DNA from 2 places in the Lysinimonas soli genome. Region 1 is predicted to be linked to the other one. Evidence: riboswitches for the same ligand, from Rfam matches in the RefSeq annotation. Region 1 holds a riboswitch; the other holds the start of a gene.
The links. Region 1 has a riboswitch for thiamine pyrophosphate ahead of ACFPJ4_RS07155 (ECF transporter S component). Riboswitches for the same ligand answer to the same signal wherever they lie in the genome.
Positions count from the first base shown of each region.

Region 1 (4,519 bases):
CGGTATCGATCGTCATCCCGGCCTACAACGAGGAACGCACCATCCGCGCCTGCGTGGTGGCGGCGATCGAGCAGACGGTGCCGGCCGACGAGATCATCGTGGTCGACAACCGCTCGACCGACGGCACCCGCGCGGTGTTCGACTCCCTGCGCATCGAATACCCGGATGCCCCCCTGCTGATCCTGGAGCAGAACCGCGAGCAGGGCCTGGTTCCCACCCGTAACCTGGGGCTCGACCACGCCATCGGGGAGGTGATCGGCCGCATCGACGCCGACTCCGTGCTCGAACCGGGGTGGGTCGAGGAGGTCAAGCAGATCTTCCTCGATGACACCGTCGACGGCGCGACCGGGCCGATGATCTACTACGACATGCCGCTGCGGCGTTTCGGGCTGCGCGCCGACGACGGGTTGCGGCGGGCGATCCTCAAGCTCGCCCGCGACTACCACTTCCTGTTCGGCAGCAACATGGCGCTGCGCGCGTCGGCATGGCGCGACATCCGGGAGCACGTCTGCCGTGACGAGGCCGACGAGATGCACGAGGACATCGACCTCAGCATCCATCTCTCCCAGCGCGGTCATCGGGTCGTCTACGCCTCGAAGATGGTCGCCGGGATGTCGGCCCGCCGCCTCGACGACAACCCGCGCGACTACTTCCACTACGTGCGCCGCTGGGAGCGCAGCTACGACAACCACGGCATCACCGACCCGGCCCTGCGCGCGCCGATGGTGGTCTTCTCGGCGATCTACCCCGTGCTCAAGGGGGTGCGCATCAACCAGATGCGCCGCGCCGGATCGGCGCGGTAGGCCGCTCCACCGGGCGCCTCTGGCACGCTGAGGGGATGCCCTCCTTCGTCATCACGGCCCTCGACAGCGGTCCCGCCGAGTTCGAGGCGGTCCTGCCGCTGCGCGCGCGGGTGCTGCGGGTCGTGCCCGGCCCGGATCGTGCCGACTACGTGCTGTGCTTCGCTGAGCGGCCGATCCCGTTCCGGCCGCCCGCGGGCTTCGACCTCGATCGAACCCAGCCCGGATTCCGCACCCGCGACGAGGACGGCGAGGTCATCCTCGTGCAGGGGCTCGTGGTCTGCACCCGAATGGTCGGCGACAGCTTCTCGGCCGGCATGACGGGGCTGCCGATCAACATCGCGTACGTGATCGACAACACGGTGACCCTCGACGCCGCGCTCGACTTCGGCAAGATCGAGTTCGCGGCGATCGGCTACGTCGACGACAGCCCCGTCGAGGTGCTGCTGCCCGGGGAGGATCCGGCGGGCTGAGGCCCGAGGCGCCCGCGGCGCCCGTGGTCACCGCGCGAAGACGTCGTCCAGGGTCACGGGCTGCAACGCACGGTCGCGGATGAGCTGCAACAGCTGGTCGAACACGTGCGTGACGGGGTCGAAGTTCGCATGCCCGATCACGATGTGCTGCGGGAGGAACCATTTCTGCGCGAACTGCACGACCTGCGCCTCGGTGATCCGGCCGGAGTCCGAGAGCGTGCCGAACCACAGCACGGGCTGCGTGTAGCCGACGGCGTGCGCCGCCGCGCGCACCCGGGCGTCGAGATAGCCGAAGGGCGGTCGATAGTAGGGGGCGGCATCCACCCCGAAGGTGTCTTTGATGAACGTGCCGCAGCCGGTCAGTTCGTTCTGAATGGCGCCCGCACTGAGCTTCGTCAGGTCCGGATGCGACATCGTGTGATTACCGAGCTGGATCTGGCCGTTCTCGACCAGCGGTCGCATGGCCGCGGCGTTGTCGGTCCACGAGGAGTACTTCTTGGTCACGAAGAAGGTCAGGCGCATTCCCGTGCGACGGCAGAGCTCGGTGTAGGCGGCGACGACCTCGCTGCTGGCGCCGTCGTCGACGGTCAGGGCCAGCAGGCTGCCGCTGCCGGGGAGGCCGTACAGGGTGGCGCCGGGGAGCTTCACTCTGGTCAGTTGCGGAGCGCCGAAGTGCGGCGGCAGAGGCGTCGCCGAGGGGATCGGATCGGGGTGGGCGCGGGGAGACCCGCTCGCGACCGACGGACCGGGTCGCGGGGTCGTCGGTGTCGGGGCCGATGCGCGGAACCCGCCCGCGACGGCCTCGCCGGCCACGACGGCACCCGCGCCGAGCCCGAACCCGAGCACGGTGAGTCCGACCCGGGTAAGGAAGCGTCGGCGGTCCATGGCTGCCACGGGGCACAGCCTAGGTGCCGCGGGGCTAGACTCGTCGCTGAACACGGGAGTCCGGTGTGCCGGGCTGAGAGGAAGCTGATCGAAGCTTCGACCGTCGAACCTGATCCGGATCATGCCGGCGCAGGGAGGCAGATTCTCGGAACCCGTGCCCTCACTCACCTCAGAGAGGCACGAACATGGCAACGACATCCACCGGCAATCACTCGCGGATCGTCTGGCGTTGGCGCGTCGTCGACATCGTCGTGGCCGCCGTCATCGGCGTCGCCACGGGCCTGATCTACTGGGCCTGGCAGTTCCCGGCCGCCGGGATCGCCGCGGCCCTCCCCGGGGTGCAGAGCCTCGGGTACGGCCTCTGGCTGCTTGCCGGCGTCCTCGCGGCTCTCGTGATCCGCAAGCCGGGGGCCGCTCTGTTCGCCGAGCTCGTCGCGGCGATCGTCGAGGCGCTCGTCGGCAACCAGTGGGGCGGCGCGGTCACGGTGCTCTACGGCGTCGTCGAGGGACTCGGCGCCGAGCTGGTGTTCGCGGCATTCCTCTACGCCAACTGGCGGTTGTTCGTCGCGATCCTGTCGGGCATCCTCGCCGGGATCGGCGGGGCGATCCTCGATCTGGTGCTGTACTACCCCGGGTCGACCCCGGTGTTCTCGCTGGTCTACGTCATCTCGTTCGCGGTCTCCGGTGCGGTGCTGGCCGGCGTGGTCGGCTGGCTGATCGTGCGGGCGCTGGCGCCGACGGGCGCGCTCAACCGCTTCGCCTCGGGGCGGCAGCGAACGGCGGAGGTCTGACGAACCGCTCCGAGTCGCCGACCCCGGCCGCGGTCGAGGCGCGCGGCTGGGGCTGGCGTCACGCCGGGCGCCGCGCCTGGGCCCTTCGCGAGCTCGAACTCCGGATCGAGCCGGGAGAGCGCATTCTGCTGCTCGGCCCCTCCGGATCGGGCAAGTCGACTCTGCTGGCGGGGCTCGCGGGCGTTCTCGGCGGCGACGAGGAGGGCGAGAGCGCGGGTACTCTGCGCGTTGCCGGTCGCGACCCGGCTTCGGCGCGCGGGGCCGCCGGACTCGTGCTTCAAGACCCGGACTCGCAGGTGATCATGTCGCGCGTCGGCGACGATGTCGCGTTCGGCTGCGAGAACCTCGGCGTGCCTCGCGACGAGACGTGGAGCCGCGTGCGGGAGGCGCTCGAGCTGGTCGGGCTCGCGGTGCCGCTCGGTCATCCGACCGAGGCCCTCTCGGGCGGTCAGAAGCAGCGGCTCGCCCTTGCGGGGGCGCTCGCGATGCGCCCGGGGCTGCTGCTGCTCGACGAGCCGACCGCCAACGTCGATCCGGAGGGCGTGATCCGGGTGCGGGATGCCGTCGCGGCCGTGCTGCAGCGCACCGGCTCGACCGCGATCATCGTCGAGCATCGCGTCGAGGCCTGGCTCGATGTCGTGGACCGCATCGTGGTGCTCGGCTCGGACGGGAAGCTGTTGGCCGACGGAGCGCCGCGGTCGGTGCTGGCCCGCCAGGGCGACGCTCTCGCGGCGGCCGGCGTCTGGGTGCCCGGGCGTGAGCCGCGGATCACGCGCCGCGCCGCAGCGGGGGAACGCACCCCGCTGCTCGGGGCGCAGGAGCTGCGCATCGCCCGCGTCGCGGGTGCCACGCTTCCGAGCCGGATCGATGCAACCGTCGAGTCCGGAACGGTGCTCGCGCTCACGGGCGCCAACGGCACGGGCAAGACGACCCTCGCCCTCACCTTGGGCGGGCTTCTCGCCCCGGCGGGCGGTGAGTTGCGGGCGAGCGACGGCTTCGCCGGGGGAGTCGATCCTCGGCCGATCCGTTGGCGCTCGCGCGAGCTGCTGAGCCGCATCGGCTCGGTGTTCCAGACTCCCGAGCACCAGTTCCTCACCGCCACCGTGCGCGACGAGCTGGCACTCGGCCCTCGAGCGCTCGGGGTGCCCCCGGCCGAGGTCGACGCGCGCGTCGGCGCCCTGCTCGAGCGCCTCGATCTCGCCTGGCTGGCGGCGGCCAACCCCTTCACGCTGTCGGGCGGGCAGAAGCGACGCCTCTCGGTCGCCGCGGTACTGGCCGCGCGACCGCGCATGCTCGTGCTCGACGAACCCACCTTCGGGCAGGATGCCCGCACCTGGGCTGCCCTCGTCGCTCTTCTGGACGAGCTGCGGGCCGAGGGCGCGGCGGTGGTGGCGGCGACCCACGACCGCCGCCTGATCGCCGAGCTCGACGCGGGCGAACTCGTGCTGCAGGGGGTCGCGGCGTGAGCGCAGCCGTGGTCTCCCTCGAACTGCGGCGGGGCGCAGCGGCGGTCAACCCGGTCGCCAAGCTCGCCGCGACCCTGGTGCTGGCCGTCGCGCTCGCCCTCTCG
Region 1 covers NZ_JBHSMG010000001.1:1,475,615-1,480,133, reverse strand. Annotated here, with positions in the region: gene ACFPJ4_RS07170 (glycosyltransferase family 2 protein) at 1-803, shown strand, start outside; gene ACFPJ4_RS07165 (hypothetical protein) at 839-1,273, shown strand; gene ACFPJ4_RS07160 (polysaccharide deacetylase family protein) at 1,301-2,158, opposite strand; TPP riboswitch at 2,200-2,311, shown strand; gene ACFPJ4_RS07155 (ECF transporter S component) at 2,344-2,949, shown strand; gene ACFPJ4_RS07150 (ABC transporter ATP-binding protein) at 2,946-4,415, shown strand; gene ACFPJ4_RS07145 (energy-coupling factor transporter transmembrane component T family protein) at 4,412-4,519, shown strand, end outside.

Region 2 (4,519 bases), on a different contig from region 1:
ACGTGTCGCCGAGCGTCTCGAATCGTCCCAGCGCGGCCACCGCAGCCACAACGGGCCGGGCTGGTAGCCGCAACCGCTGAGCCAGATGGTCGCCGAGGGCGAACGGGTCAACGAGGCCCGCCATCATGACCCCCGGGAGCACGAAGAAGGCGACCCGCAGACCGGCCGTCACGGCGACGCCGAGATCCTGCCCCGAGCCGAGCAGCCAGCTCGAGAATCCGACCGAGGTGACCGCGAGCAGTCCGGGCAGCAGCCGCCGGGGGACTCGCCGCCAGCCGAAGACCACGGGGGCGAGCGCGACTTCGACGGCCACGGCAGCCGCGGCGACCGGCAGCTCGGTGATGGAGGAGGCGCCGGCGAGCAGCAGCAGCGACGACCCGAGAAGGCTGAGCGGCCCCGCCCGCATCGCGAGACCGGACCAGCGTCGTGGGGCGTTCTCGGGCACGGGGGCGTCGATGGTGGTGGAGGCGAGGGCGCCGGGCGCTGCGCCGTCGTCGACCAGCCGGCCGCGCTCGAGCCGGACGTGCCGGTCGGCCAGGGCGATCAGAAGCGGGTCGTGAGTGGCGACGACGACCGCGACGCCGGCATCCCGTGCCGCCAGGATCACCCCCGCGACGGCGGCCCAGGTGTTGCGGTCCTGGCCGACGGTCGGCTCGTCCAGCACGAGCACGGCCGGGCCGTGCGCGATCGCGCCGGCCAGGGCGAGCCGCCGGAGTTCGCCGCCCGAGAGCGTGTGCGGATCGGCATCTCGCAGGGCCGAGAGCCCGAGAGCCGCCAGGAGACCGTCGGTGCGCTGCTCGGCTGCACGCTCGTCGCGGTCGAGCAGCCGAGCGGTGGCGAGCACGTCGTCGCGCACGGTGCGGGCGACCACCGCGAGTTCGGCCTGCTGCGGCACCCAGCCCACCCGGCGGGCCAGCTCTCGAGAGGTCCACCGCGCCGGCTGCGGGGTGGCGTCACGCCGCAGCTCGCGGGTCGCGGTCACCTCGCCGGAGGTGGGCGACTCCAGCCCGGCCATGAGCGCCGTGAGTGTGGACTTGCCCGCTCCGCTGGCGCCGACGATGGCGAGCACCTCGCCCGCGCTCGCGAGCAGGTCGACGCCCGACAGGGCCGCCACGGCATCCGGACCCTGCTCCTCGAGGTCGGCACCGAGGCCGCGGCGCCGGGCGCGCACCAGGCCCACCGCGCTCGCGGTGAGCAGCACGGTCCCGGACGCGGCCGCGCCGTCGTGCGGGGTGCACAGTTCGCGCGGGATCTCCCGTGGCCGGGGGGAGGGGAGCCCGGGCACCCAGACCCCCAGGCCGGACAGCGACGCGGCCTGTTCGCGCAAGGTCGCCTCGACCGGTCCGTCGGCGCTGATCGCCCCGCCGTCGTCGAGCACGATGGCTCGGTCGACCCCGGGCAGCCACCCGTCGAGTTGATGCTCGACCACCATCATGGTTGCGCCGCTCGCGAGTCCCGCGGCCCAGATCGCCTCGCGCACGACGGCCGCCGCGGCGGGATCGAGCATGGCGGTCGGCTCGTCGAGCAGGATCAGCCGGGGGCCGAGCGCGAGCACGCCGGCGAGCGCGAGGCGTTGCGCCTCGCCCCCCGAGACCGCGTCGACCGGATGCTCGAGGCCGTACGGGAATCCGACCGCGTCGAGCGCCTCCCGCACGGCCGCCCAGATCCGATCGCGGGACAGGCCGAGGTTCTCGGGGCCGAATGCGACCTCGCGCCCGACCCGACGGGCGACCATCGCGTCGGACGGGTCCTGCATGAGCAGGCCGACAGGGACGCCGCGGGAAGGCGCCTCCGCGTCGTCGAGGGTGACGCATCCGCCCAGGTCGCCGGACTCGACCGTGGTCAGCACCCCGGCGAGCGCGCGGAGCAGGGTCGACTTGCCGGAACCGCTCGGACCGGCAAGAAGCACCCGCTCGCCCGGCTCGATGCGGAAGGTCAGCCCGGTGAGCACGGGGAGCGCTCGCCCGTACGGCCGCCAGCTGAGCTCCCGCGCCTCGACGCGAGCACCCGTCCGGACGGGGGCGATGCCGTCAGCGCGCGGAGCGGGACTCACGGAGTTCCTGGCCCACCGGGAAGGCGTTCAGGGCACCGGTGCGAGCGAGCGCACGCGCGAGCGCGTGACCGCCCAGACCGGCGATGGCGGCGCCGCTCGCGGCGCCGCAGGCCAGGTAGACCACTTTCCAGACCGGCGTGTAGGCGGGGGTGTACGCCCACCACTCGTAGCCGATGATCTCGAGCGCCGCCGAGGCGATGCCACCGAGCACGGCGGCCCCGGCCCCGAACCGCCGCCAGCGGAACAGGGCGAGGATCGCCTCGACGCCGAGGCCCTGCAGCAGGCCGGAGAGGAGCACGGCCACGCCCCAGCCGTTGCCGAGAATCAGTTCGATGTTCGCGGCGATGAGTTCGGCGAAGAGCGCGGCGCCGGGTCGGCGCACGATCAGTCCGCCGACGACCGCGGGGATCAGCCAGACGCCGAGGGCGAGCTCGCCGGCCGGCGGGAAGCCGGCGGTGACGAGGGTGACCAGAGGGTAGACGAAGGTGTCGAATGCCCAGAAGGCGACCCCGCAAGCGACCGCGAGCATGGCCGCGGTGAGAAGGTCGACTCCGCGCCAGGCCAGAGGGCGGCCGGCGGCGCGGATGGTGCGGTTCGCGGTGACCGAGGACGTCGCGTCCTGGTCGATGGTGCGATGGGTGCTCATGTGTTCCTGCTTCCCGTGGGTCCGATGGATTCCGCGGGGGCGGCGCCCTCGTGCCGCATCCGCTCCGGAAGCCCGGAACGGGCATGGCACGAGGAAACCTGAGATTCCCGACTCCCTTCGCCGGTACTAACCGGAGCAGGTTCGAGGGTCTGCGGCGTACCGCACTCTCAGCGCCCGAAGGCGCTCCCCTGTCGTTCTTCGACGAGACTATCGGGCGCACTCCTCCGGTGCGAACCGTCGCAAGGCAGGGTCGGGCGAGAGGTCGTCAACGCGTGGGTCGGCTCCCTGTCGCGTTCGGCCTAATCTGAATGTCCGCGCACGCACGAGAACGAGGTCGAATGCCCCCCGAGAAGCATCCCCGATTGCATGTCATCGTCCTGCCGGGAGGGGGATACCGCGTCCACGCCGATCACGAGGCCGAGCCGGTTCGGGACTGGCTCGTCGACGCCGGCCTCGAGGCCAGCGTGTTCCGCTATCCGGTCGGCACCCGGCACCCGGGCCCCCTGGATGCGATCCGCTCGGCCGTGCGCGAACGCCGGGACGCCGGGGCATCGCACGTGGGGCTGATCGGTTTCTCGGCCGGCGCGCACGCCGCCGGGATGGCCGCCCTGGCGCCGGGAGCCGCCGACTCCGAGCGGGTGGATCTGGCGATCCTCGCCTACCCCGTGGTCTCGATGCAGCTGCCGACCCATGCCGGCTCGCGCGCCGAGCTGCTCGGCGCCGACGCGAGCGATGCGCTGCGCGGAGAGACCTCGCTCGACCGGCTCGTCACGCCGCAGGCCCCGCCGTTCTTCATCTGGCACACGGCGGCCGATGACCTGGTTCCGGTCGAGCACAGCTACCTGCTCGGGTCGGCGTTGGCCGACGCGGGGGTGCCGCACGGGCTGCACGTCTTTCCCGAGGGCGGTCACGGCCTCGGACTCGCGCGAGGTTCCGGCACGGCCGAGCGCTGGCCGGAGCTCTGCATCGACTGGCTGCGGGAAGGCGGCTGGCTGGCCTGAGCTCCCGGCCGGCCTGAGATCGTAGGCTGGGTGGGCGCCGTCCCGGTCCGGCCGGCCATTCGTTCACAGGAGAACAGCGATGCAGATCAACGGGATCACCGCTCTCGTCACGGGTGCCGCATCCGGCCTCGGTGCCGCGACCGCCCAGGCCTTGGTCGCCAAGGGCGCCGCCGTGATCGGCCTCGACCTTCCGTCCGCCGTCGAGGCGCACGCCGGGGCGACGCCGGAGGGGGTGCGTCTGGTCGGAGCCGACGTGACGAGTGAGGAGCAGGTGCGCGCCGCGCTCGCGACGATCGGCCCGGACGACCCGCCCCTGCGTCTCGTGGTGAACTGCGCCGGCATCGCGCCGGCCCGCCGCATCCTGTCGTCGAAGGGCACCCACGAGCTCGAGCTGTTCCGCCGGACGATCGAGATCAACCTCATCGGCACCTTCAACGTGCTGCGTCTCGCCGCCGAGGTGATCGCGGCCACCGAGCCGGAGGGCGAGTTCGGCCAACGCGGCCTGATCGTCAACACCGCGTCGGTCGCCGCCTTCGAGGGTCAGATCGGCCAGATCGCCTACTCCGCCTCGAAGGGCGGAGTCGTGGCGATGACCGTGCCGGCGGCCCGCGATCTCGCGCGCTCGGGTATCCGGGTCAACACGATCGCCCCCGGCATCATGGACACCCCGATGCTCGCCGCGCTCGGACCCGAGGTCAACGCCTCGCTCGCCGCCGGCGTGCCGTTCCCGCACCGACTCGGGCGCCCCGACGAGTACGCCCAGCTCGTCGTCATGCTCGCCGAGCACGACTATCTCAACGGCGAGACGATCCGCATGGA
Region 2 covers NZ_JBHSMG010000003.1:94,404-98,922, forward strand. Annotated here, with positions in the region: gene ACFPJ4_RS12210 (ATP-binding cassette domain-containing protein) at 1-2,053, opposite strand, end outside; gene ACFPJ4_RS12215 (ECF transporter S component) at 2,031-2,699, opposite strand; TPP riboswitch at 2,795-2,899, opposite strand; gene ACFPJ4_RS12220 (alpha/beta hydrolase) at 3,062-3,700, shown strand; gene ACFPJ4_RS12225 (SDR family oxidoreductase) at 3,780-4,519, shown strand, end outside.
Region 2: another riboswitch for thiamine pyrophosphate. It lies ahead of ACFPJ4_RS12215 (ECF transporter S component); the one in region 1 lies ahead of ACFPJ4_RS07155 (ECF transporter S component).